Regions from separate parts of the Shewanella sp. SM101 genome, predicted to be linked through region 3. Evidence: predicted binding sites of a transcription regulator. Region 3 holds the regulator's gene; each other region holds the start of a gene.

Evidence for each region. The regulator LexA, encoded in region 3, represses DNA repair genes until DNA is damaged. The targets are predictions, from matches to a motif close to TACTGTATNNNNATACAGTA.
Region 1: the regulator LexA is predicted to act here: its motif matches at 4,625-4,644, upstream of dinG (ATP-dependent DNA helicase DinG).
Region 2: the regulator LexA is predicted to act here: its motif matches at 3,674-3,693, upstream of dinB (DNA polymerase IV).
Region 4: the regulator LexA is predicted to act here: its motif matches at 1,074-1,093, upstream of recN (DNA repair protein RecN).

What each region holds. Positions count from the first base shown of each region.
Region 1 is NZ_JAKKRH010000007.1:50,875-57,048, forward strand. It holds gene L5M38_RS05680 (histone deacetylase) at 1-355, opposite strand, end outside; gene L5M38_RS05685 (DUF2057 domain-containing protein) at 385-1,077, opposite strand; gene L5M38_RS05690 (primosomal replication protein) at 1,087-1,755, opposite strand; gene L5M38_RS05695 (sulfite exporter TauE/SafE family protein) at 1,746-2,519, opposite strand; gene dinG (ATP-dependent DNA helicase DinG) at 2,529-4,601, opposite strand; gene L5M38_RS05705 (DNA polymerase II) at 4,739-6,174, shown strand, end outside.
Region 2 is NZ_JAKKRH010000006.1:92,166-98,339, forward strand. It holds gene L5M38_RS05010 (methyl-accepting chemotaxis protein) at 1-451, shown strand, start outside; gene L5M38_RS05015 (DMT family transporter) at 605-1,537, opposite strand; gene L5M38_RS05020 (LysR family transcriptional regulator) at 1,630-2,529, shown strand; gene dinB (DNA polymerase IV) at 2,574-3,650, opposite strand; gene bfr (bacterioferritin) at 3,853-4,320, opposite strand; gene bfr (bacterioferritin) at 4,330-4,803, opposite strand; gene nqrM ((Na+)-NQR maturation NqrM) at 5,057-5,281, opposite strand; gene L5M38_RS05045 (FAD:protein FMN transferase) at 5,297-6,174, opposite strand, start outside.
Region 3 is NZ_JAKKRH010000017.1:56,119-62,292, reverse strand. It holds gene plsB (glycerol-3-phosphate 1-O-acyltransferase PlsB) at 1-905, opposite strand, end outside; gene lexA (transcriptional repressor LexA) at 1,066-1,686, shown strand; gene L5M38_RS11235 (cell division inhibitor SulA) at 1,683-2,195, shown strand; gene coxB (cytochrome c oxidase subunit II) at 2,599-4,131, shown strand; gene ctaD (cytochrome c oxidase subunit I) at 4,141-5,733, shown strand; gene L5M38_RS11220 (cytochrome c oxidase assembly protein) at 5,735-6,174, shown strand, end outside.
Region 4 is NZ_JAKKRH010000011.1:99,042-105,215, forward strand. It holds gene recN (DNA repair protein RecN) at 1-1,043, opposite strand, end outside; gene L5M38_RS08165 (AEC family transporter) at 1,172-2,134, opposite strand; gene lldR (LysR family transcriptional regulator LldR) at 2,425-3,324, shown strand; gene L5M38_RS08175 (DUF3319 domain-containing protein) at 3,361-3,594, opposite strand; gene L5M38_RS08180 (YjaG family protein) at 3,737-4,336, opposite strand; gene barA (two-component sensor histidine kinase BarA) at 4,311-6,174, opposite strand, start outside.

The sequences.
Region 1 (6,174 bases), on a different contig from region 3:
CCGTGAGATGCAGGGCAATACCCTGATTTATGGCTAATGAAGCTGTGAGTGTGGTGCCTGCTACAGAATGCAAGGTACGCTCAACTAAGGCTTCACTCCACGGGAAACCAATCCGTCTTAGCGCCGCTGTTGGCAAGGTTCCCGCGATAAATTGCTCTACATATTCGCGTTGATGCACTTGTATTACATCTTCTGCATTCATGGCCGTTGGTGCGTGGAATTGTGCAGTCGTGGCAATGTGGTTATCGAGTAAGTACTGCCGTAAATGTGCGTATTTAGTGGTGGGAAATCTGTGATGGGGAGGAAGCGCCAGCTTGGAATAGCTGGCGTGATAAACCAGTGGGATCAGAGTCAATATTGACTAAACCTCGTTATCTCAAGTCGTTACAGCTGTGAAATTGCCCAGCTCATAAATTCTTTACGTGTTTTCTCATCCGCTTGTAGCCACCAGTATTGCAACATTTGTTGTGGATTAGCGGCTGTCGCTTTAGAGGTGTCTACGGGGGCAGTGAGTGACGTCGCGCTAACGGTCGCCGATGTTGTTGCCACGGGTGCTGGTGCAACGGCTACTACTGCACCTGCGGCACCGGTTGCTGCTGCGGCAGTACCGGATACGTCAACGGCTTGATTACCACTGAAAAGGCGAGAGACGAAGCTTTCTTCTTCTAAATTGGTATTCACCACTTGGTAATTGACGCTGCCTTTGTCACTACGGGTTAATTTGATTTGTGGGTTTTGCGCGTAAACTTTAGGCTTTTTAACGACTTCACCTTCGGCCGCTTGCAGGTAATATTGATGGTCGCCATCAACATCTAAAGTAACGATGAAAGGTGCTGACTTAACAAAGGTTTGGCTGTCACTAAAATCATCCTCTACCATTTCATGATAACGAATGGCGATTTTGTGAGTGCCGGGGGCCAATTCTAAGCTGCTTTTATGGTTGAATACGCTTGACTCGACTTTTCTACCATCAAGAGCAAGGTACTCAAATGACATAGGAATGTTCAGATCTGCAGCGAAGGCTGAGGCAGATCCGAGTAATACTAGCAGGCTGCTAATTGGCAAAAGTGATTTCATTGTTACTCCTTAACGGTTATTACTCTGATACGGGCGTTCGAATATTTGAATGCGATCTTCTATATAACTAATAGCTTGCCTGCATTTCCCTAGACGACGATGCATCAAAAGGATGTCATTTTGCAATTTTATTTTGTCAGCACTATGACAGTTTTCAAGTTTTGATTCCATTTCTTCAATTTTTTGTTCAAATTTTTTCGCCCAATTAAGATGTTTGTTCAATTCTTCGTAGATCTCATGACTATTTTGCATCACGTTATTGGCGATCCAATCGAAACCACTGGCTTGGTGAGACTGATTCTGGCGCTGTGCAAAACGGGCACGGCTACTGGCGCGCTGCTGAGTTTTAGACTTAATGTCGATAGAAGTGGTCAGCAAGGCTCGTTTGACTGCGGTAAATCTATCTTGGATCCGCTCACAGCTCAGGGCAATGGTCTGGGGGGCGAGTTTAAGCTTAATTTGTTTTTCGAGCTGCATAATACTGCTACGAATTTGTTCAATACAGGGGCCGAGTTGGGCGCCGTGTTGGACAAACAGCGAGTGATTAAAACGCTCCGTTTCTTGCAGGAGTTTGCGCTGCGGCGGCGCGAGTCGATTATCGTGTTGCAGCACTTCTTGTTCTAAGGCTTTAAGCTGATTCTTCAGCATCACCATTAATTGTTGGGTGTTCACAACCATGCGCTCCATGCCAAATTCGCTGCAATCATTAGCACGATCAAAATAAACAGTGGGCGGATAAAGGGCATGCCAAATTTAATCGCACAGCGGGCGCCGATAAATGAGCCTAACATCATGCACAATCCCATCCACAAACCTATTTGCCACTCTACCTGCCCAAGCCAGCCAAAGATAGTCAATGCGGTCAAGTTGCTGGTAAAAGTCATCGCACGGGCAAGGCCACAACTGTGCAGTAAAGGCAGTTTATACAAAGAGCCTGATGTGACGGTCCAAAATGCACCAATGCCTGGGCCTGCAAAACCATCATAAGTGCCTAAAGCCAGTCCCTGTAGCCATTGTTGCTTGGCTGGCGGCTTGCTGGTTGGTGCTTGGCAGTTAACGTCTGACATCGCATTGGGGCTGACTAAACTGTAAATGGCGATGCCAATGATCAGCAAGGGTAGGACCTTTTCGAGCCATTGAGTATCGACTAAATAGACTAAGAAACTGCCCAATACCGCGCCGATAAAGGTGGCGATAAAAGCCATGTACCAAAACGAGGGTTTAAAGAGGTGCTTGCGATAATAGGTCCAAGCCGCCATAAAAGAGCCAAAGCTTGCGGCTAACTTATTGGTGCCTAATACGGTATGCGGCGCAATGCCTAAGGTTAACAGTGCGGGGATTGACAATAGGCCACCGCCACCCACGACGGCATCAATGAATCCAGCGATAAGACCTATGACTGCCAACAGGGCCCAATGACTGGGCTCGAGTAACAACTCCAAATTTTAATCCTACTCTATAACACGTCTAAAGGGCGGTAAGGCGTCCAGTAAGGACTTGCCATAGCGTTTAGTAACTAACCGCCTATCTAAAATGGTCACTCGGCCATAATCTTGCTCTTTACGCAGTAATCTACCACAACTTTGAATAAGCTTACGTGAAGCATCTGGAATCGTTAGTTGTAAGAAGGGATTACCGCCTTTGACTTTGACATATTCTGCATGCGCTTGCTCAACGGGCGAGGTTGGTACGGCAAAGGGCAGTTTAGTGACGATCAAGTTAGTCAGATAATCGCCGGGCAAGTCGAGACCTTCAGAAAAACTGCCGGTGCCAAACAAGATGCTTGGTTCGCCCTTATCGCATTTAGCTTTATGATTTTCTAATAATTGTTGCCGTGGCGCATTGCCTTGAATAAGTAGTTCAGTGGTGAGTTTACCTTCAAGTAATTCAACCACTTTTTCCATCTGCCAGTAGGAGGCGAATAGCACTAAGGTTGCCATTTCGCCTTCAATAAGGGTGATGATTTGTTCGGCAAGTTCAGCCGTATAGGCATCATCCGTCGGCTCAGTGCGCATTTTGGGTAAATAAAGAGTCGCATTATTGGGGTAATCGAAGGGCGATTGTAAGGCTAAATAACGACTGCCATCGTTGAGTGATAACCCCACCTGATGTACGAAATGGTCGAAGTTATTGAGTGCGCGCAGCGTGGCGCTACATAAGACTACGCCTGCGGCCTTTTGCCACAGCATGGATTCCAGCATAAAGCCGACTTCGATAGGTGAGGCGCTAAACAGATAATCCACTTGTTTACCTGTGATGAGCTCAACCCAGCGCGCCATAGGTGCACCTTTATGTTTATCTTCCTTGGCCATCATCCTCCACAATTTCTGCAGGTTTTCGAGCCTTTGCAGCATAAATCCGGTTTCGGCCAATAGCGCTTCGGATTGATGTTTAGGAATATCGCCATCTTTAATCGCCTCGGCCAGCAGTGACAGCATTTTATTAAACTGTTTGAGGGCTAGATTAGAGGTAACAGCGAGGTTTTCGGCGAGAATGAGTAATGAGTCCGGCAGTTTGCCGTGCTCAAAACGCAGACGGTTTTCAGGATTGGCAAAGTGTTTGGTCTGGGTATCGCAGTAGTGGGCCACTTGATTGAGCTGGCTGATAAGATCGCCTAAATGATCTTGCATCGCCTGCGCGGGGGCAATGATATTGTTGCTCTTTATTTGGTTTTGTAACTTAGCGCAGGTTTTACCAATTTTTTCGAGCCAGTCGCAGGCGCCCCTCAGCGTGGCCTGTGCACTGGAGAAATCCCGCGCCACAATCGGTAAGTGATGTGCCTCATCGATAACATAAAACACGTCTTCGGGATCGGGCAAAATCACGCCGCCGCCTAATTCTAAATCGGCGAATAACAAGCTGTGGTTGGCTATGAGCACGTCCCAAGTATCGACATCTTCGCGGGCTTTATGGAACGGGCAATTTCTGTGGCTGGCGACTTGGCGATGACAGCTGTGTTTGTCGCAGGCGATTTGTTGCCACAGGTGATCGGGCAGCGGCACGGCTAAGGTGTCGATTTCGCCGTTCCAGCGACCTTCGTTATAGTCTTTTAATAGGCCGTGCATCATAGCCACTTGGCTATTGTCTGGTTTAGTTTGCCACATGGCCATTTGTGTACTGTTGTCGTCACCGATGAGCATCGCCAGTTTCGATAGACACACATAACGTTGTCGACCTTTAACTAAGCCAAAGCGGAAATTTAAGCCGGATTGCTCAAGGAAGAAGGGCAAGTCTTTATGCAGTAATTGCTCCTGCAAAGCGACGGTTGCGGTAGCGATGCAGACCTTTTTCTTGCTCGCTAATGCCAGTGGAATGGTACCGAGGATATAAGACAATGATTTACCGATCCCAGTGCCTGCTTCGACCACTATGATGCGCCTATCTTTATCATAGTCGCCGGCGAGGGTCTTAGAGATTTCCGCCACCATATAGTTTTGTTCGCGGCGCGGTCTAAAATTAGGCAAGGCGGTAGCAATATCCTTATAGATGGCGCGGATCTGGGTTTTTACATTGTCAGGTAACATGCGTCACTACTTTATCGAATTAATGCTGTACATAATAACAGTGATTGCATAGCCTAAGAAACTTTTCTGCCATTTGGCGGCATTTAAATTGAGGAACCATCTAAATTGACTAGCTATGCGATTTGGGAACCCATGCGATGAAGTCAGAGGCTACCGCGGCCGTTAGTGTACAAGGTCGAGTCTTAACACGCCATGCGATTCATCGTCATGGGAGTTTAGTGTTGCAGTATTATCTGGCTACCGCCCAAGGCCCTGTGCTGGTGGAAGTGCAAGGCACTGAACACATTTGTTTTTGTCATCAAACTGATGTCACGGCTTTGCAGTTGCAAACGCCGGGTCAAGCATTGCGGTTTGTACCGTTAGCACTCAAAAGCTTTAAAGGCGGTGCGGTTAGTGGTGTTTATGCTAAATCTAGCAATAGTTTACGTACCTTACAGCGCATCGCTAAAGATGCCGACATCCCTTTATTTGAAGCCGACATTCGCCCCGAACAGCGTTATTTAATCGAGCGGTTTGTGGCGCTGGATGTGGCATTTTTAGGGCATTTCTCTGCGACGAGTAACATACACGCGCCGACTAGCGACAGTCTTGAGGCTAACTCGCTGCCCGTGTTTATCGCCGAGCGGGCTAAGAGTATTGCCCCTTTAACGGCTGTACATTTGCGCTGTATTTCACTGGATTTTGAATGCAGCTTTGAAGGTTTACTCTATTCAGTTGCACTATATGGTCAATACAGTGGCCGAGACGAAGAGCAAGACAGTCTCAAGCAGACTTATGAAAAAGTGATTATGGTGGGTGAGGCTGAATCAAACTCTCCCGAATATATTGAATGGGTGGCCGATGAGGCTGCACTCATTCATCGATTAATCGCGTGGTTCCATGAGTTTGATCCTGACTTTGTCATAGGTTGGTCAGTGGTGAGTTTTGACCTCGCACTCTTGTCACGCCGGGCATTATTACACCGTATTCCGCTCACCATTGGCCGCGGAGGGGCAAAGCTTGAGTGGAAAGTTGACAATAAATTTCGGCCAGAAACCTTAGTTTTACCGGGCCGAGTGGTGCTTGATGGTATTGATTGGCTCAAAGCCGCTTTCTATCATTTTGAGCGGTTCTCGTTAGAATTTGTGTCACGGAAATTATTGGGTGAAGGCAAGGCCATTCATAACGTGGATAATCGCGTTGAAGAAATTGATCAGCTGTTTAAGACCGATAAACAAGCCTTAGCGCATTACAATCTTACCGATAGCCGCCTAGTGTGGGATATTTTTACTCACACTCAATTGTGGGATTTTGCCCTCGCGCGTGCCGAACTGACAGGTTTAGAACTGGGGCGGGTAGGGGCTTCGGTGGCGGCATTTAATCATTTGTATTTACCACATTTACATCGAGCAGGTTACGTCGCACCCGATGCTCCTGCGAGTGATGGGATCGAAAGCCCCGGTGGCTATGTGATGGATTCTGTGCCGGGACTTTATAAGCATATTTTAGTGTTCGATTTTAAAAGTCTATATCCCTCCATTATTCGTACCTTTTTGATTGACCCTAAGGGATTAATTGAAGGTTTGCAATTGCC
Region 2 (6,174 bases), on a different contig from region 3:
CGCAATTGAAGCGGCGCGCGCGGGCGAACAAGGACGCGGATTTGCAGTGGTTGCCGATGAAGTGCGATCCCTCGCCTCTAAGACTCACCAATCCACCGAAGAAATTAAATTGATGATCGCCAATGTGCAAAATGGCACTCAAAGCGCTGTGGCGGCGATTAATATCGGTAATGAAAAGGCTATCTCAAGCGTAGAAGCCGCCAGTAATGCCGGTGAAGCCTTAGCGCATATTGCAGAAATGGTCAGCCAAATTAGTGAGATGAATAATCAAATCGCCCTCGCGGCTAAAGCACAAACCACTATGGCCAACGAGAGTCATCAAAATATTCAACACATTGCCGAACAGTCGGAGGAGAGTCTACGAACCACTGATGAAATCTACGCAGCAAGCGTACAACTCTCGTCAATGGCGAGTAATCTCACGGCGCTGGTCAGCCGCTTTAAACTGTAATTTGTTGAGGGTGAAAGCTTTTATATAAGTTACCTTTTGTAAATCAGTGATGTTTGAAAAGTCCCCTCTAACGAATAAGGGAGCATAAACCTGTCGCAGTGATTATCTGAATTCAGGTGCTCCCTTATATTTAAACAGCAAAGCTAGCACAGATTAGCAGCGCTTAACCACTAAGCCTCTTGCCGCGCGTAGGTTGACTAACATAGGTAACATCAACGCAAGGATCACTATCAGCATCCCTACCAACTGAATTTCCGTCACTGCCTGCCCCATGGCTAACGCCGTTAATGCTGCAAAAACGGGCACGAGATTAAAAAAAATCGATGCCTTAGCGGGGCCAAGCGCCTTAACACCGTTAATCCAAAACAGATAACCGAGCACAGTGGCGAACAAACCTATGTAGAGCACGCTAGAAAAAGCCGTTGCCGACAGTTCCATCAACTCTAGCCAAGGGTGAAACTCACCTCGGCCAAGCCCAACCACGGACATAGACACACTGGCAGCTATCATACTCAGCAAGGTAAATGGCAACACAGGCAACCAATGGCCGACCCGTTGCGAACAAATGGTATAACCACTCCACGCCAACATGCCGGCGGCAATCATCACATCACCTTGGTTAAAACTAAAGTTGAGCAACTGCTGCACACTACCGTTGGTGATCACTAGCAGTACGCCCGCCAATCCACCCACTAAGCTAAACACTTGTTGTCTGCTGAGCCATTCACGCTGTAATAGCGCATTGACGATTGAAGTCACCAGCGGGCTGAGCGCCATAATCAAGGCACCATTGGCAGCAGAGGTGTGCTGCAGGCCATTAAATAACGCCAGATTTAAGCCGCCCACACCAATCACACCCACTAACGCTATGACAATATATTGCGTCAAACTCAATTTGGGCCAAACCTGACGAGTAAAAACGATATATAACGCTAGAGTCACAGCCGCAATGGTAAAACGCCAGAAGACGAGCGACTCTCCTGACATCTCCTCCAGCACTCGCTTAGCAATAGGAAACACACTGCCCCAGCTAAAAACGCAAATCAGTAGACAAACGAATGTCATGTAAGGTGTATGGGATTTCATATCGGCCTCTAGGGAGGTAATTGGGATTGAGCTTAGTTTATAAGTTTCATATATTATTAAAACCAACAAGATTGAGAGCTTAAATTCCAAATATGAAACTTAATTATTCCTTAGACGATATGCGCTTATTTTGGGTGGTGGCACAGCAAGGGAGTTTTAAGCTCGCGGCGCAGCACTTAGGCATTCCACCTTCAACCTTAAGCCGTCGAATCAATCTGTTAGAACAATCCTTAGGTCTGCGTTTACTGCACAGAGACGCCCATAGAGTCAACCTTACCGCCACAGGTCAGCGGTATCTCGAACGCTGCGGCCCGCTGTTTATCGAGTTAAACCAGGTATCTGGTGAGTTGCATGCGGATAAACATCAAGCGGTTGGCAAATTGCGGATCTCGGCGCCCATCAATACAACCTATCGCTGGCTAGGTGAATCACTCAACGCCTTCCAACGGCATTATCCCAATATTGATATCGATTTAAGTCTGTCGAACATGAATATCGATGTCAGTGAAAACGCCATCGATATCGCCTTTCGAGTGGGCGAACCTAAAGATCCCGATTGGATTGCAAGGCCACTTACCACGATTAGCTTTGTACTTTGCACCAGCACATCGGCAACGCAGTGGCATACGCTGCAATCCATTGAAGAGCTGGATCAGCATCCGGTTATCATCGCCAAGCCCACAAAAACGTGGCGTTTACAGCACAATAGCACAGGGCAAAATGTCGAGTTTGAACCAAGGGGAAATATCAAATTAGCCGTCGATGATATGGCGATTGCCTGTCAGGCCGTGGTGGCGGGGCTTGGGATTGGACTCATACCCATCAGCATGGCGAGTGAACAGATACGAAGTGGCAAACTCATTCAAATACTGCCCGAGTGGCAAGGTATTCCGCGCACCGCCTACTTGATGTATCGCGATCGAGACAACCTGCCCTTACGGGTCAGACTGTTAATTGATTTTATGTTGGCGAATCCACCCGAGGCTTATTGAGCCAATGCAGGCATGAGTCTGCGGCTTATCGACTCAATAAACGGCTAGAGTGCTAAATCCAGCTGAGTCTGGCCGTTTAAGCTTGTGGCGACGACAAGAGTAGAATCGGTAAGGCCGACCGAAATACCCAATAGACGAATGCCACGGCCTTCTTGCCTTTCCATAGCCTGCGCGAGTAGCTCATAAAACATTACAATCGAGACTTCATCGCTGCGGTGCTCAATTGTAGTCTGCTTGAAATCATTAAACTTAAGTTTGACCACCTGTTTATGTATTTTGCGTTCCTTAGCACTGCGACTTAAACGCAACGACAGTTCTTGGATCAAACTCGACATCACCTGCTGGCAATGCTCTAAGCTATAAATATCCTTTGCTAATGTGGTTTCAACCCCCACTGACTTGCGCTCTCTGTCGGCAGAAATACCCCGTTCATCTATGCCTTGGGAACGCTCAATCAACACACCACCAAACTTACCGAATCGCGCTAAGAGCTCAGGTTTAGAATAAGCTTGCACATCACCACAGGTATTGAGCCCGAGCGAAGAGAGCTTTTCTGCGGTGACTTTACCAACACCGGGAATTTTACGCAGCGATAAGGTCTTAACAAACTCAGAAAGCGTCTCTGGCGTAATGACATATTGGCCGTTTGGCTTGTTCAGATCCGAGGCGACCTTAGCTAAAAATTTTACTGGCGCGATACCCGCCGATGCGGTTAAACCCGTTTCGGCTAAGATATCGCGACGAATCGCTTGGGCAATCAAGGTCGCTGAGCCCTTATATTGCTGGCACTCACTCACATCCAAATAAGCTTCATCTAAGGAAAGCGGCTCAATTAATTGGGTATAGCGGGAAAATATTTCACGAATTTGTAGCGACACTTCTTTGTAAACCTGCATCCGGCCTGGTACTAAAATCAGCTCAGGGCACAACTTAAAGGCATAAGCCGTTGCCATTGCTGAACGTACACCGAATTTACGTGCCTCGTAACTGCAAGTGCTGATAACACCTCGACGATCGCTACTGCCGCCCACGGCTAAAGGCTTGCCACGGTATTCGGGAAAGTCGCGCATTTCCACTGCCGCAAAATAGCAGTCCATATCGATATGAATAATTTTTCGCACGTTGAATTCCTCCAACGCCAAAATACTGTATATAAAAACAGTAATCAAGTATTCCTGATAGATTTGGGGCCAATAAGATGTGGCCTAGCGCTAAAAAAGAGAACAAGACAAGTGTGAGGAACAACAGACATGCTTAATAACTGAGTTCCTAGGCCATTACACTCAATGGCCTAGGTATTTACTCAACCTAACAATCTAAAGCTCACATCTTAGTTTGCAGGTAGTTTTGCAGCCCAACACGGTCGATAAGCCCAAGTTGTTTTTCGAGCCAATACATATGGTCAGACTCTGTATCGTCAAGTAATACTTCAAGGATTTCGCGGGTCTGGTAATCTTGCTTCTGCTCACACAGTGCAATCACTTTGCGCAAATCGTCCGCGACCTTGTATTCGTAGGCGAGATCATTACGTAGCATCTCTTCTACATCTTTACCTATGTTCAATGCCTCACGGGCGGCAACATTGGGTGTACCTTCGAGGAATAAAATGCGCTGCACTAATTTGGCTGCATGGGCTTTCTCATCATCTGACTCATGGGCGATACGCTCATAGAGTTCATTCAGGCCCCAATCTTCATACATATGGGCATGGACAAAATACTGATCCATTGCCGAGAGTTCTCCCGTTAGGAGTCGATTTAACGCATCGATAACGTCTTTATCGCCTTTCATATCTTGCTCCTATTGGTCGCTAATTTGCGATTGTAGATAATTTTGAATACCGGTTAGCGTAATGAGCTCTTGCTGCGACTCGAGCCAATCTAAGTGCTCTTCTTCGTCTTCGAGAATATCTTCCAGCAGATCGCGGCTCACATAGTCCTGTTCGGCTTCACACAAGCTAATCGCATCACGCAGCAATGTAAGCTGCTCTTGCACCATGGCCAGATCGCAGTCGAGCATCTCTTGGCTATGTTCACCAATGCGAAGTTTTTCGAGTTGTTGCAGATTAGGCAGACCTTCCAAAAACAGCACTCGCTCGATGAGCTTATCGGCGTGCTTCATATCTTGGATGGATTTTTTGTATTCGACGTGGTTTAACTTCTCTAAGCCCCAATGTTTAAACATGCGGGCATGGAGGAAATATTGATTGATGGCGGTCAACTCACAGGTAAGCACCCGATTCAGTTGCCCAACCACTTTAGGATGACCTTTCATAAGTTACTATCCTTGGTAAGCGTGAAAAGATTGATCTAAATCAAGCTTCTAGCCTAGTACAATTTATCGACCAACTCAAATTATCTTTATATTTCACTCACTTAATGATGAAAAGCATTCTCATTCCTGCTTAGATTAACTTGCTATCCCACTCTAATCCCAAGGATAAATCTCAAATGATTAACCCGTGTAAGAAAATACGAGGCAAAAAAATAGCCCCCTAAATCGGAAGCTATGATCGAATCAAGACTATTTAGATAATGCGGTCTTTCGTTAACTTTTCACGACGCGCTTCTTCAGCGGCCATACGACGTTTACGTTTGTCACAAGGGTCATCACAATCACACGCTTTTTCAATCCCTAGAACACCTAAACCGCCACAACTTCCTTCAACGGCTTTGCGCTTGATGAGATAACCAATCGACATGAGCAAAAAGAAGACTAACAAGATCACAAATGCCGCAATAAAAGAGGTCATGGTTTACTCCAAAAACTAAATAAGGAAAGGCTTGAAGGCGTCGCTGTAATAGACCTTAAATCCGTCGCCTTGCTTTTCGATTAGCATTATCGCCAAGTGTTCCTTCTTGGCAAGCTCCAATGATGCTTCTGTGCCCAAAACCATCATGGCCGTCGCAAAACCGTCGGCCGTCATACAATTTTGATGCAATACAGTCACGGATGCTAACTTATGATTTATCGGCAAACCAGTACGCGGATCGATTATATGCGTAAAACGTTGGCCGTCTTCTTCATAATAATTACGATAGTCACCAGAGGTCGCCATCGCCATAGTACCAGGTGCAATAACCTGCTGTACGGCTTCAGAGCCATCATTGGTCGGTTGCTCTATAGCAACACGCCAAGAGCTTCCATCACCTTTGGCACCTTTGATACTCAGTTCGCCACCGATTTCAACTAAATACCCTGTCGCGTGGTATTTATCAAGAATGGAAGCGATCTTATCAACCCCAAATCCCTTCGCGATTGATGATAAATCTACATATAAATGGGTGTTGTGCTTACTTAGACGGTTGCCTTCAATGGAAAGTTCACTAATCCCTGTTTTGGCTTTAGCCGCATCAATATCAGCCTGTGTCGGAACTTTAGTTGGACGCTTATCAGGTCCAAACCCCCACAGATTAACTAAAGGACCTAAGGTAATATCAAGTGCCTTATCCGTCACTTGATATAAACGTATTCCCTCTTGCACCACTTTTATGGTATCCGGTGAGACTTCAACGCTTTGCTCCAATGGCAATTGGTTGAAACGGGATAATTCTGAATTAGGCCGATAGGTCGACATCTGGTCATTGACTAGCTCAAGGGCTAAATCAATTTCCGCTTGAAGTAACTGCGCCGTCGGCATCTGCT
Region 3 (6,174 bases):
TCGTGGCCATCGTGGTGTAACTGCCGAACTTGCTCGGCGCCTTTAATGTTGATCCCGCTGTAAAGCTTGTTCCACAGCCAAGTTAAAAAACGCTCGGCAATACGCACTAAACTGTCTGAGTAATCGGCAGCGATTTCATCGAGATACTCAATAGCCGTCTCGCGCGCTTGGGTCTCAGAAATCTTTTTACTGGCGGCTTCTTCTTGAATCGCTTTGCGCAGCGACTCAGATTTGAGTAACGAATGAAACAGTGCTTGGCGGTTTGGCAGCACAGGCCCTGTCATTACCTTACGTTGACGACGGAAATGCACGCGCGCAACCCGTGCTAACTTATGGGCAATCCCCATGTCGGTGCCATGTTCGTCAGCCATGTAACGCAGGGATACGGCATTCGAAAACTGCACGAAGTTATGTCGACCTAAGAACAGAATCATCAAGCACTTGCGCAACCAAGTCGGGTTTTCCCGCTCAAATACGGCCGCCTTCATAGTGTCGTCTTCTTTCCCTGGCGTGCGACCCCAATACAAGCTCACGGGCACCAGTTGAATATCCAATTCAGGACGTTCCTTATGCACGGCTAACAAACGCATAAAGCATTCGAGGAAAGGCTCATTACCAGCACGCTCGCCAAACAGTGGCTTACGTCCTTGAAGACAGACAACCCGAGGCGCAGTCACACCATTAGCCACTAGAGGCTCATAAGGGCTTGGTAAACCTAACTTAGCCGTTATTTCGCTCAAAGCAGCTATGTCACTGAGGGATTCTGTTTTCATCACATAAACAAGGGGTCTGGAAGCATCCAGATTCAGATCGGCAAAGGGATCCTGAGGCACCACAATAGTGTGCACTAAGTGTTTTTGGATCCAACGTAATGATTTCAACCAAAGAGAGTCGTGTTTAGGCATTATTCTTATGCAATTAAGTGCGTTTACTAGCCCGATAGAATACCAGACTATGGGCAATATTCGCTAATTCTCTCCAACATAGCTAAAAAGTGGTTAATACTTGCGCTGCAAATAATACTGTATATACTAACAGTAACTGTATAGAAAAACAGGAAACACCATGAGACCTTTGACGCCACGCCAAGCTGAAATTTTAGAGCTAATTAAACGAAATATTGCCGATACTGGCATGCCACCCACTCGGGCAGAAATCGCAACCCGTTTAGGTTTTAAGAGCGCCAATGCGGCTGAAGAACACCTTAAAGCGTTGGCGAAAAAGGGCTGCATTGAGATCATGCCAGGCACATCTCGGGGCATTCGTCTGCCTGCGGAAATCGAAGATTTGACTGAAACAGGTTTACCGCTCATCGGCCAAGTGGCCGCGGGTGAACCTATCCTCGCCCAAGAACATGTTGAACAGTACTACCAAGTCGACCCAAGCATGTTCCATCCCGCCGCCGATTTTTTACTGCGAGTAAAAGGCGACAGCATGAAAAATATCGGCATTCTCGAAGGTGATTTGCTGGCAGTTCATAAAGTAGAACAAGCTAGAAATGGTCAAGTGGTTGTCGCTAGAGTCGATGACGATGTCACTGTTAAACGTTTCGAAAAAAAAGGTAATGTGGTCTATCTACATGCCGAAAATGAAGATTACTCCCCGATTAAAGTGGATTTAGGCTTCCAAAGTTTAACAATTGAAGGACTCGCCGTCGGTGTGATCCGTAATGGAGATTGGCTATGAATAAACTACTTGGCAATGCCCCCCGCCATCCGGGCTTGTGGCTCGATGAAGTCCGTGATGCCGACTATGACTGGCACCATGCGCCTATCGCCTGTATGCCAACCAAGACTCAAGGTCGCCAAGAATTAATTCATCTGAGTGCACAACTCGCTCAGTTAAGCCAACAGGGCCGTTGGTTAGTGCTCATCAACCCTCCAAGTATTGGCTACAAGCAAACACTCGCTAGCGCAGGTGTGCGTATGGATAGAGTTTTGCTGGTACATGCTAAAGATGAAGTCGAAACCCTGTGGGCGATGGAAAAAGCCCTAACAAGTGGTACGTCCAGTGCAGTCATTACTTGGACTCAATCATTAGATGCGCGGGATAATCGACGCCTACAAATCGTGGCTAAAAGTGCCCGAGCTATGGGTATAGTGCTTGAAGACGTAAACAGTCACTTACATGCCGACGTACGCATTGAGCAAGGCAATCTCTTCGGTCAGCAATCTTTTTTTAGCGCTGTACATTAAATATTCATTTAATTTTTTACCTTGAAAGCCGCCTCACCTATGAATGTGAGGCTTTTTTTTGGCAATTTTTCAGATAATTAGATAAATAAGTGATCTTGATCAATATTTAAACAGCAAGTATGGTTGGTTAAGTCGGTGGTGATATATCACCTTCCGTGGTCAATGAATCGAGTATTTATCGAACTCGAAGCGCCACTAAAAATAGAGAACAGATTTATTTCAGCAGTATGTGCCAGCGTGGCTAATTACCAGCAGTAACAATACTTGATTAAAAGTAACAGCCGCCAACGCACGTTGAAGTCAAAAAAGCTTTTTTGGGAACTGAAGAGTTTGCATAGAGTTGAGACTTACTGTGTTGCTCTTCTTTGTAGTTGCTATTCGCAATTGGCAGAGGAGAAGTCTTGTGAAGCAATTGTTGTATTGTTTACTCGTGGTGCTTTTCGCACCACCGTTGACCGCCGCGGACATGCGGTTCAACATGACCCCTGGCGTGACCGAGATCAGTGGCAAGGTTTATCACTTGCACATGACCATCTTGTATATCTGCTGCGCAATAGGCCTAGTGGTCTTTGGCGTCATGATTTACGCCATGATCAACCACAGAAAATCCAAAGGCGCTGTCGCGTCCCACTTTCACGAAAGCACTAAAGTTGAAATCGCTTGGACGATTCTGCCATTTATCATTTTGATCTTAATGGCGATTCCAGCGACAAAAACTTTAATCGCAATGGAAGATCCCAGTAACGCCGATCTCACCGTAAAAGTCACGGGTTCCCAATGGAAATGGCATTACAGCTATTTCGATCAAGATATTGATTTTTATAGCATACTGACAACACCCAGAGCACAAATCGAAGGCACCGAAACCAAGGGTGAAAACTATCTATTGGAAGTCGATAAACCGCTCGTTCTACCGATAAACCGCAAAATCCGCTTTCTGATGACTTCAGAGGATGTCATCCATTCTTGGTGGGTACCCGCCTTTGCAATTAAGAAAGATGCCAACCCTGGATTTATCAATGAAGCTTGGACTCGCATCGACAAACCCGGCATTTACCGCGGTCAATGCGCCGAACTTTGCGGAAAAGACCATGGTTTTATGCCTATCGTAGTACAAGCGTTACCTGAAGCCGAGTTTGAGGCTTGGGTAACAGAGCAGAAACAAGCCGCAGGTGCTGCGGCTGAAGCCGCTCAAGCCGCTTTATCACAAACCCTAAGTAAAGAAGAGTTGATGACTCAAGGTGAACAAGTTTACCTCGGGCACTGCGCAGCCTGCCACCAGCCCAATGGCGAAGGGTTGCAAGGCGTATTTCCGCACCTTAAAGGTAGCCCGATAGCAACGGGACCGATCAGCGGCCACCTTGAAATTGTGCTCAACGGTAAAACGGGTACAGCCATGCAAGCGTTTAGTAAGCAATTGACTGCACAAGAAATCGCGGCAGTGACTACCTACGAGCGTAATGCTTGGGGCAATAATACTGGCGATGCAGTGCAAGCCAAAGACGTCAACGAGTACATGAACGGCAATTCTGCACAAACATCCGCCGCGGTACCAAGCAGTACAACTCCGACACCCGCACCTGCAGACGTCTCAGCTGCAATCGATCCCGCAAGCCTCCCCACACTCAGCCATGACGCCCTCATGGCCGAAGGTGAAACTGTCTACGCGACCTTCTGCGCTGCCTGCCATCAAGTGACAGGTGCAGGAATACCACCCGCCTTCCCCGCGCTAGTGGGTAGTGCTATCGCCATTGGACCAGTCGCCAATCACATCGATATTGTGATGCACGGCAAAACGGGCACGGCTATGCAGGCATTTGGCAAACAGCTTAGCCCACAGCAACTTGCAGCAGTCATTACCTATGAACGCAATGCTTGGGGCAACAATACCGGCGATACAGTGCAACCTGCTGATATCGCAAGTCATGGACAGTAGGGGATAATGATGAGCACAACGACTCAAGATCAAACCGCAGCCCATGATGACCATCATCATGGTGCGCCAAAGGGCATCATGCGCTGGCTGCTGACCACCAACCATAAAGACATAGGTACTTTGTATTTATGGTTCAGCTTCATTATGTTCTTAACCGGTGGCGCTATGGCCATGGTGATCCGCGCTGAACTCTTTCAACCTGGATTACAATTGGTCGAGCCCAACTTTTTCAACCAAATGACAACTGTTCATGGGCTGATCATGGTATTCGGTGCGGTAATGCCAGCCTTTACAGGGCTCGCTAACTGGCTGATCCCTATGATGATAGGGGCGCCCGATATGGCGCTGCCACGGATGAATAACTGGAGTTTTTGGATACTCCCCTTCGCCTTTACTATTCTTCTCAGTTCGCTATTTATGGAAGGTGGCGGACCTAACTTTGGTTGGACCTTCTACGCACCACTATCAACAACGTATAGCCCAGACAGCACGGCGCTCTTTGTATTTTCTATTCACATCATGGGGATTAGTTCGATCATGGGCGCAATCAACGTGATTGTGACCATAGTGAATTTACGCGCGCCAGGCATGACATGGATGAAGTTACCATTGTTTGTCTGGACTTGGCTTATCACGGCATTCCTACTGATTGCGGTTATGCCCGTACTCGCTGGCGCAGTGACTATGGTGCTGACCGATAAGTTTTTCGGCACGAGTTTCTTCGATGCGGCTGGCGGCGGCGATCCTGTGATGTTCCAGCATATTTTCTGGTTCTTCGGCCACCCTGAAGTTTACATCATGATCTTGCCGTCCTTTGGCATCATCTCTGCCATAGTCCCAGCCTTCAGTCGTAAACCCCTATTTGGCTATGCATCCATGGTTTATGCTACGGCTAGTATTGCAATTCTGTCGTTCCTCGTGTGGGCGCACCATATGTTCACCACAGGTATGCCAGTGTTTGCCGAGCTGTTTTTCATGTATTGCACTATGTTGATTGCAGTGCCAACTGGGGTGAAAGTGTTTAACTGGGTTGCCACTATGTGGCGCGGCTCACTCAGTTTCGAAACGCCCATGCTGTTTGCTGTAGCCTTTATCATACTCTTCACTATTGGCGGTTTTTCGGGATTAATGCTCGCCATTACGCCCGCCGACTTCCAGTACCACGATACTTATTTTGTTGTGGCACATTTCCATTATGTGCTCGTGACTGGTGCGATTTTCTCCATCATGGCAGCGGCCTATTACTGGCTACCTAAGTGGACGGGGCACATGTACAACGAACGACTGGGACAATGGCATTTCTGGTGCTCGGTGATATCCGTCAACGTGCTATTTTTCCCGATGCATTTCCTTGGGCTGGCAGGAATGCCAAGGCGTATCCCTGACTACTCGATTCAATTTGCCGATGTTAATCAAATCGTCTCGATTGGTGGGTTCGCCTTCGGCTTATCGCAATTGATTTTCTTAGTATTAGTAATTAAGTGCATCCGTGGCGGCGAAAAAGCTCCCGCTAAACCTTGGGAAGGTTCCGAGGGTTTAGAGTGGACATTGCCAAGCCCTGCGCCTTACCACTCCTTCACGACACCACCTGAGGTGAAATGAAATGGCAACCCAACACCAGCAAGATAAACCTAAGTCAAATCGTAAACTTATCAGCATGTTAGTTATAGGCTGTATTGGAATGTTTGGTTTTGGATTCGCGCTGGTGCCGCTCTACGATGTGCTGTGCGAGCAACTCGGTATCAATGGAAAACCATCCAATACCGCGAGTAGTTATCAAGCAATCACAGTAGATACAAGCCGAATAGTGACTGTGGAATTTATTTCTCAGGTACAAACAGGCATGCCATGGACATTTGCGCCACAAAGCAAACGGCTCGAAGTTCACCCTGGCGAGCTAATTCATACGGCATTTTTGGCGCGCAATATGTCCGCTAAAGCAACGATTGGCCAAGCGATACCTTCAGTTTCGCCCGGCCAAGGTGCCGCTTATTTTAATAAAACAGAATGCTTTTGCTTTAATCAACAACCCTTAGCGGCGGA
Region 4 (6,174 bases), on a different contig from region 3:
AGTTGAATTTCTTCAAGTTTACTTTCGTCACTGTCTAAGGTGCTCAGCTCTGCCTTTAATGCCAAATTATGTTCGGCTAGTTTATTTGGGCTGACATGGTGTTTACGCGCCAGTTGCATGGCTTTTGATAGCCGTTCTTCTAAATAGGCAAAGTGGGTTGGATCGAGTTCAAGCTTACTCAAATAGTGCTGTAATTCGCCTGCACTTTCTTGCACTTGGATTAAGGCATCATTGAGCATAGTGTTGATATTGCTTAATGCAGGATCGTAGCTTTGCAGATCTTCGGCGAGGGAAACGACTCGATTAAGCAGCGACTCTATATTGTTCTCTTCGCCTTCAGTGAGTATATCTAAGCTCGCCTGACAGGTATCAATCAACTCAGTGCCATTAGCCAGACGTTTGTGCTCTTGCTCAATCTCATCGAACTCATCAACTTTAAGATCAAACTCATCGAGTTCTTCTACTTGATATTGCACTAATTGCTTACGGGCAATACGTTCATGCTGTGAGGCTTCGAGTTGTTTTAGATCGGCCTCAATTTGCTTGCAGCGTTGAAAGCTAGCGGCAACCGTATCGATAAGCAATCTGTGGTTGGCATAACTGTCGAGCAGGGTGAGTTGATGTTCACTTTTTAACATTGCATGGTGGGCATGTTGGCCGTGAATACCAATAAGTAACTGACCCAGTAATTTTAGCTGCGTCAGCGGCACTGGATTACCATTGATGTAGGCGCGTGAACGGCCATCGCTACCAATAGTTCGACGTAGAATGCACTCATCATCGAGTTCAAGATCGTTATCTTCTAACCAACGTTTTGCCAGTGGAATATCATCCAAGGAAAAGCGGGCGCTGACCTCGGTTTTATTGGCTCCGGGACGAACACTGCTGGCATCGGCGCGATTGCCTAGGCATAGGCCTAGCGCATCGATGGCAATCGATTTACCCGCACCGGTCTCACCTGTGATGCTGGTCATACCGGGGCGAAAATCCAGTTCTAAAAAACGGACGATAGCGAAGTTATTAATGCTGAGTTGGCAAAGCATAGTGAATTCCTGTCGAAAAACATACTAAACCACTGTATTGATAAACAGTATATACTGATTTTATATACAGTAAAGTGGCTTGGGTAAATAATCGGCATTATCGGTAGTAAATATTTTTAATTAACTGATTATGCATAGATTCTTACTAATCTTTCTAAGATAGGCAAACTGAAGAAAGTGACTAAGGTACCAAATAGAATACCTTGAGCACTGGTAGAAGCCTGAGTGTTATAACGCTGGGCAAGTAAGTACACGCTAGCCGCGGTGGGCAGTGCGCTCAAGATCACGCCCATGATCAGGTAGTCACTACTTACTCCAAAACGGTTAAGCATAAAGTAGACGAGTGCAGGTTGGATAGCCAGCTTGAAGAGGTTGATAAGGCTCAGTTCGATAAAATTCTTGGGGCTAAATACGCTGCTATCTTTCTGGTAGCGCATCGCTTTGGCGAGTACCATGCCGATAGCAAATAGGGCGCAGGGGCTTGAGGTATTGCCTATTTGCTGGATCATTAGCGCCAGCCCTGACGGCAGTTTTATCTCTAGCGCCGAAATGCCGACGCCAATTAAGCTACCAATAACGATAGGGTTTTTACCGACCGCCATTGCCATTATGACTAAGGCGTGGTGTTGTCTTTGGGTGTTAGTGGCCAGTTCCATCGAGACTAAGGCGACGGCAAACATCAGCACGGATAATAAGCTGGCAATCGCGGCGGCGACTAAGGCACTTTGTTGCTGCGGAAAGAGGATGATGAGTAGTGGAATACCAATAAATGCCGTATTACCAAAGGTGGCATTGAGGGCTCGAATGGCGGCAACTGCATGCTGTTTAGGGTTAGCAATCAGCGAGAATCCAAGGCAGACAAGATAAGTGATCACCATAGCCGTGCTGTAGCCCGCAATAAATCCCCATTGCAAAATTTCATCAATCGGCTGCTGGGCGAGGGCGATAAGCATGATTGCAGGGAACGCAATGTAGTAGACATATTGGTTCAGCACTTGATCCGTATCGACGGGCAAGAGTTTTAGTTTTTGCACAAGTGTGCCGAGCAACATGATCCCGAAGACGGCAAACAGAGGGGTTAAAATGGTCATTTCCCTCACTCATCCTTACGATTAAATTTGAATAAACTCGCCCACCGTCGTCATTTTACTGTCGCTATGATTCTTGGTGGACAGAGTTACAGCACTTGCTTCTTTTTATGTCACTTTAGAGCCAGATTTAGCGCCAGCGCAGTAAAACTCGCCACAAAATAACATACCATTTCAATCTAAGGCTATTGCGCTATGGTCGTATAAGTGAATAATTCAATGTTTAAAACACAATCACTTAGTGAATTTAGCGTTTTAACGTCAATACCCAATATGTGAAATTAGGATATGCAATGAGTGATGATTTAGGTGCTGAACTACAACTTGTCTATCTTTTTGTGCATTTAGTCAATGCGGGCAGTTTTTCGCAGGCGGCGAAGGAGCTCGATATGCCCATCGCCACTGTGAGCCGCAAGTTAGCGAAGTTGGAAGAGAAGCTCGATAAACAGCTTTTTATGCGCAGTACCCGCAAGTTGCGACTGACAGAGGAAGGGCTGGCGCTCTTTCAACGCTACCAGAGTGTGGTTGCTCAATTTGATGAACTAAGTGGTTTAGGCAGTGATAAACCCGAGGGAACCTTGCGCATCGCCGCGCCGATTTCGATTATTTCCATTGTGTTTATTCAGGCATTGAATGAGTTTGGCCGTTTGTATCCTGATATCCGTTTGCATATTTCCCAGAGTAATGAGTTAGTAGATTTGATTGATAAAGGCATAGATGTGGCGATTGTTGGCGGGGCTCAGCCTGATTCTTCTTGGGTGTCGAGTACCTTAGGCGAGCTCGACTATTGCCTGTTTGCCACGCCAGAATACTTGGCTCAGGCACCTAAACTTGAGCATCCCGATGATCTTGAAGCCCATCAACTGATAAAAGTCTGGCCGCTGTTTAATTGGCATTTAAAGCATCCAAGCGGCGAGTCTTTTTATTTTAATGGCCCGACTAAGCTCACCCTCACTGATTTACACGGAGCGATTCAGGCGACCTTAGGCCATGGCGGGATCTTGTATGGTCCTGAACTATTTGTAAAACAGCAGATTAAAGAGGGGAAACTTAAAGTATTACTGCCGGAATGGATTGGTGAGCAGAGGCGAATTTCGATTTTATATCATCAGCGCAGCCAGCAGCCGCTAAAGGTAAGAGTCTTTATTGAGTTTATGCAGTCAAAGGCGCCAGAGTTATTCTCTATGCGTTGATTTAACCGAGTTATTCTTTAATAAGGGAACTGATTTTTAGCGTCTTTTAGGTTTTACGGTGTTTTTGCTCATGGTGTTTTGCGTTTGTTTTGCGTCTTGCAGGCTGGAGCGTGTCGCGGGCAGTATGCCGAGTTCTAAGAAGTATCCCACTAAACGCCGTAGTTCAAATAAAGAACCGATACGCTGTTGATCTTTGATGGTCAGTTTCCAACTGTCGGTGCGTCCTTCGCTATTGGTTAAGATAAATCCTTGATAAACAATCTTTCTCATTGGAATAACTCAATCTTTATTGATGCTATTTATAGCAACTGGATATCTTTGACGGGATTCGTTGGTGAGGGTGTAAAACGATGATCCCTTTCTTATTCTGCATGGATAATAGGTGCTTGAGTAACCCCAAGCACCTCATCAGTTAAGCTACGCTGATACCGATATTTGATACGCCAGCTTCGATAATGTCTTTGCGTAAACCTTTGACCAGTTCTGCGGTGATCTTCGGATTTTCTTCAATAATTTCCAGCAGAGAATTTTGTAATTCTTTCTCTTCTTCCATAACTTCATGGGCGAAAACGAAATCATCTAATGCTTCATCCACTAAATCGACATCGCTGATCGCTTCGATGTAGTTAGCCACTGTGCTGGATGACAATTTGCTGATATTGACTATGTCTTCTTCAATTTTGCCTTGAATCGCACCTAGTAAGGTCGATATGGCGACCACTGCATCCATAGCAGGATAGACGCCATAGGCTTCAAAATCAGCAGGATCTGGGGTGTTATCTTCCAAGCGTTGCAGATGCACATCGACATTGAATTTGAGCTTGGAGTCGTACTGGGATTGCCACAATAGTTCTAATGCGGTACTCAACACAGTAGGATCGCCAAACTCACAGACTTCGGAAAACAGTTGATAGTTGGGCAACATACGTTGGCAAAGTGCAGTGGCAAAGAGTTGTTTTTGTGGCAGTGTTAACGCCTTGAGACGTTTAAAGAAGCCCGTTTTTTTGGTCATCTGTTATTTCCGCTGATAGCTGTGATATCACTTGATTTGCCGCAGATTCTACCTTAGTTAACTCATCAAGTAACTCTAGTATTTCGGGTTCGAGATCTTCAACCGATGTTTCACGTTTTAGTGCCGATTCAATTTCTTGGCATAACCTTTGTGTGGTGGGCACGCCGCAGTAGCAGCTCGCACCATGCAGCTTATGGATAGTACTGAGCATGACTGGGTGATCGTTTTGACTTAGCGCCGTTTGAATCGTCGCCACGGTTTGCGGTAATGAGTCGAGCAACATTCTGAGCATATCTAAGGCGAGATCGGCCTTGTGATTGGCTTGGGTTAAGCATAAATCCCAGTTCAGCGTATGCAGGTCAAAATGGGTGAACTTAGGTCGAGTGATCCAGCGATGAATAATATCTTTGAGCGCCGCTTCATCAATAGGTTTAGGCAAATATCCGTCCATACCACTGCCTAAAATCAGTTCGCGTTCTTCGGCAATGGCATGGGCTGTCACGGCAATTATCGGCGTGTTGCGGTTCATCGAGCCTTGGCGAATTTGCTTCGTGGCGCTAATGCCATCTGTGCCAGGCATTTGGATATCCATAAAGATCAAGTCGAAGGTGCGAGTCTTCGCCTGTTTAACTGCCTCATCACCGCTGTTGACGGCAACCACAGTCGTCACTAATTCGCTGAGTAAAGTATCAATCAGTTTTAAGTTGGCAAAGTTATCATCTACCGCTAGCACGGTTAAGGATTGGCGAGCTACCGGTGTGGATATTGTCGCAGGGGCTATGATGTCGTACTCCATCGGTGGATAGAGTAAGTTGCGCGCAAGCTGATGCTCACTAACTGGCAGAGACAACACCACATCGGCATTCGGGCGAATAAATTGGGTTAAGGCATCTTGTTCTTGGCAATCGTATAGCACTATAAGGCAATCTGTTTTGGTCTTCGCTAAGTTTAGTGTACTTACCAGTTGTGCTGAATCGCTAAACCCATGGCAACTCAGGAGAACATAGTCGTATGGCGCTTCAGCCGTGGTGAGCGTAGTCAACAAGCTTGGTATATGCTGATGATGGGTGACTTTTGTATCCCATTGATTCAATTGGCGGCTTAATACTGCGTGGGTGAGTACTCGTGGTTCGTAAAACAGTATAGTTTTGTCTTTGAGTTTTTCGAGCGGCAGTGAGTCACCGATTTGGAATTGACCTAAGCCGAGCGGCAAACTGAACCAGAAGTTTGAGCCTTTTTCTGGGGATGAAGTAAAGCCGATTTGGCCGCCCATTTGATTCACTAAACGTTTAGTGATCACTAAACCTAAGCCGGTGCCACCAAAGCGGCGCGAAATCGACGAGTCTGCTTGGCCAAAGGCTTGGAATAAAAAGTCCTGCTGGCTTTCATCGATGCCGATACCTGTGTCGACCACATCACAGCGTAGTACCACTTGTTCGTCCGACTGGCTCTGCAGTTCGATTTTGACCATCACGCTGCCAGAGTCAGTGAATTTAATCGCGTTACCAACCAAGTTATTGATGATTTGGCATACGCGCATGGCATCGCCATTGACATTGTCGGGCACGTTGGGGGCGATATCGACGACGAGTTCTAGGCCTTTGGCCTGAGCGCTGCCGGAGATCAAGGTAATCGTATCGCTTATGGTTTCCCTAAGGCCGAAGGGCATGTTTTCTAACACCATTTTACCGGCTTCGAGTTTAGAAAAGTCGAGAATGTCGTTGATGATACCCAGCAGGTTAGTGGCGCTGCGTTCTATGGTCTTGATGTAATCGACTTGGCTCGAATGCAATGGTGTTTTGACTAATTGCCGCGCAAAACCGATAACACCATTGAGC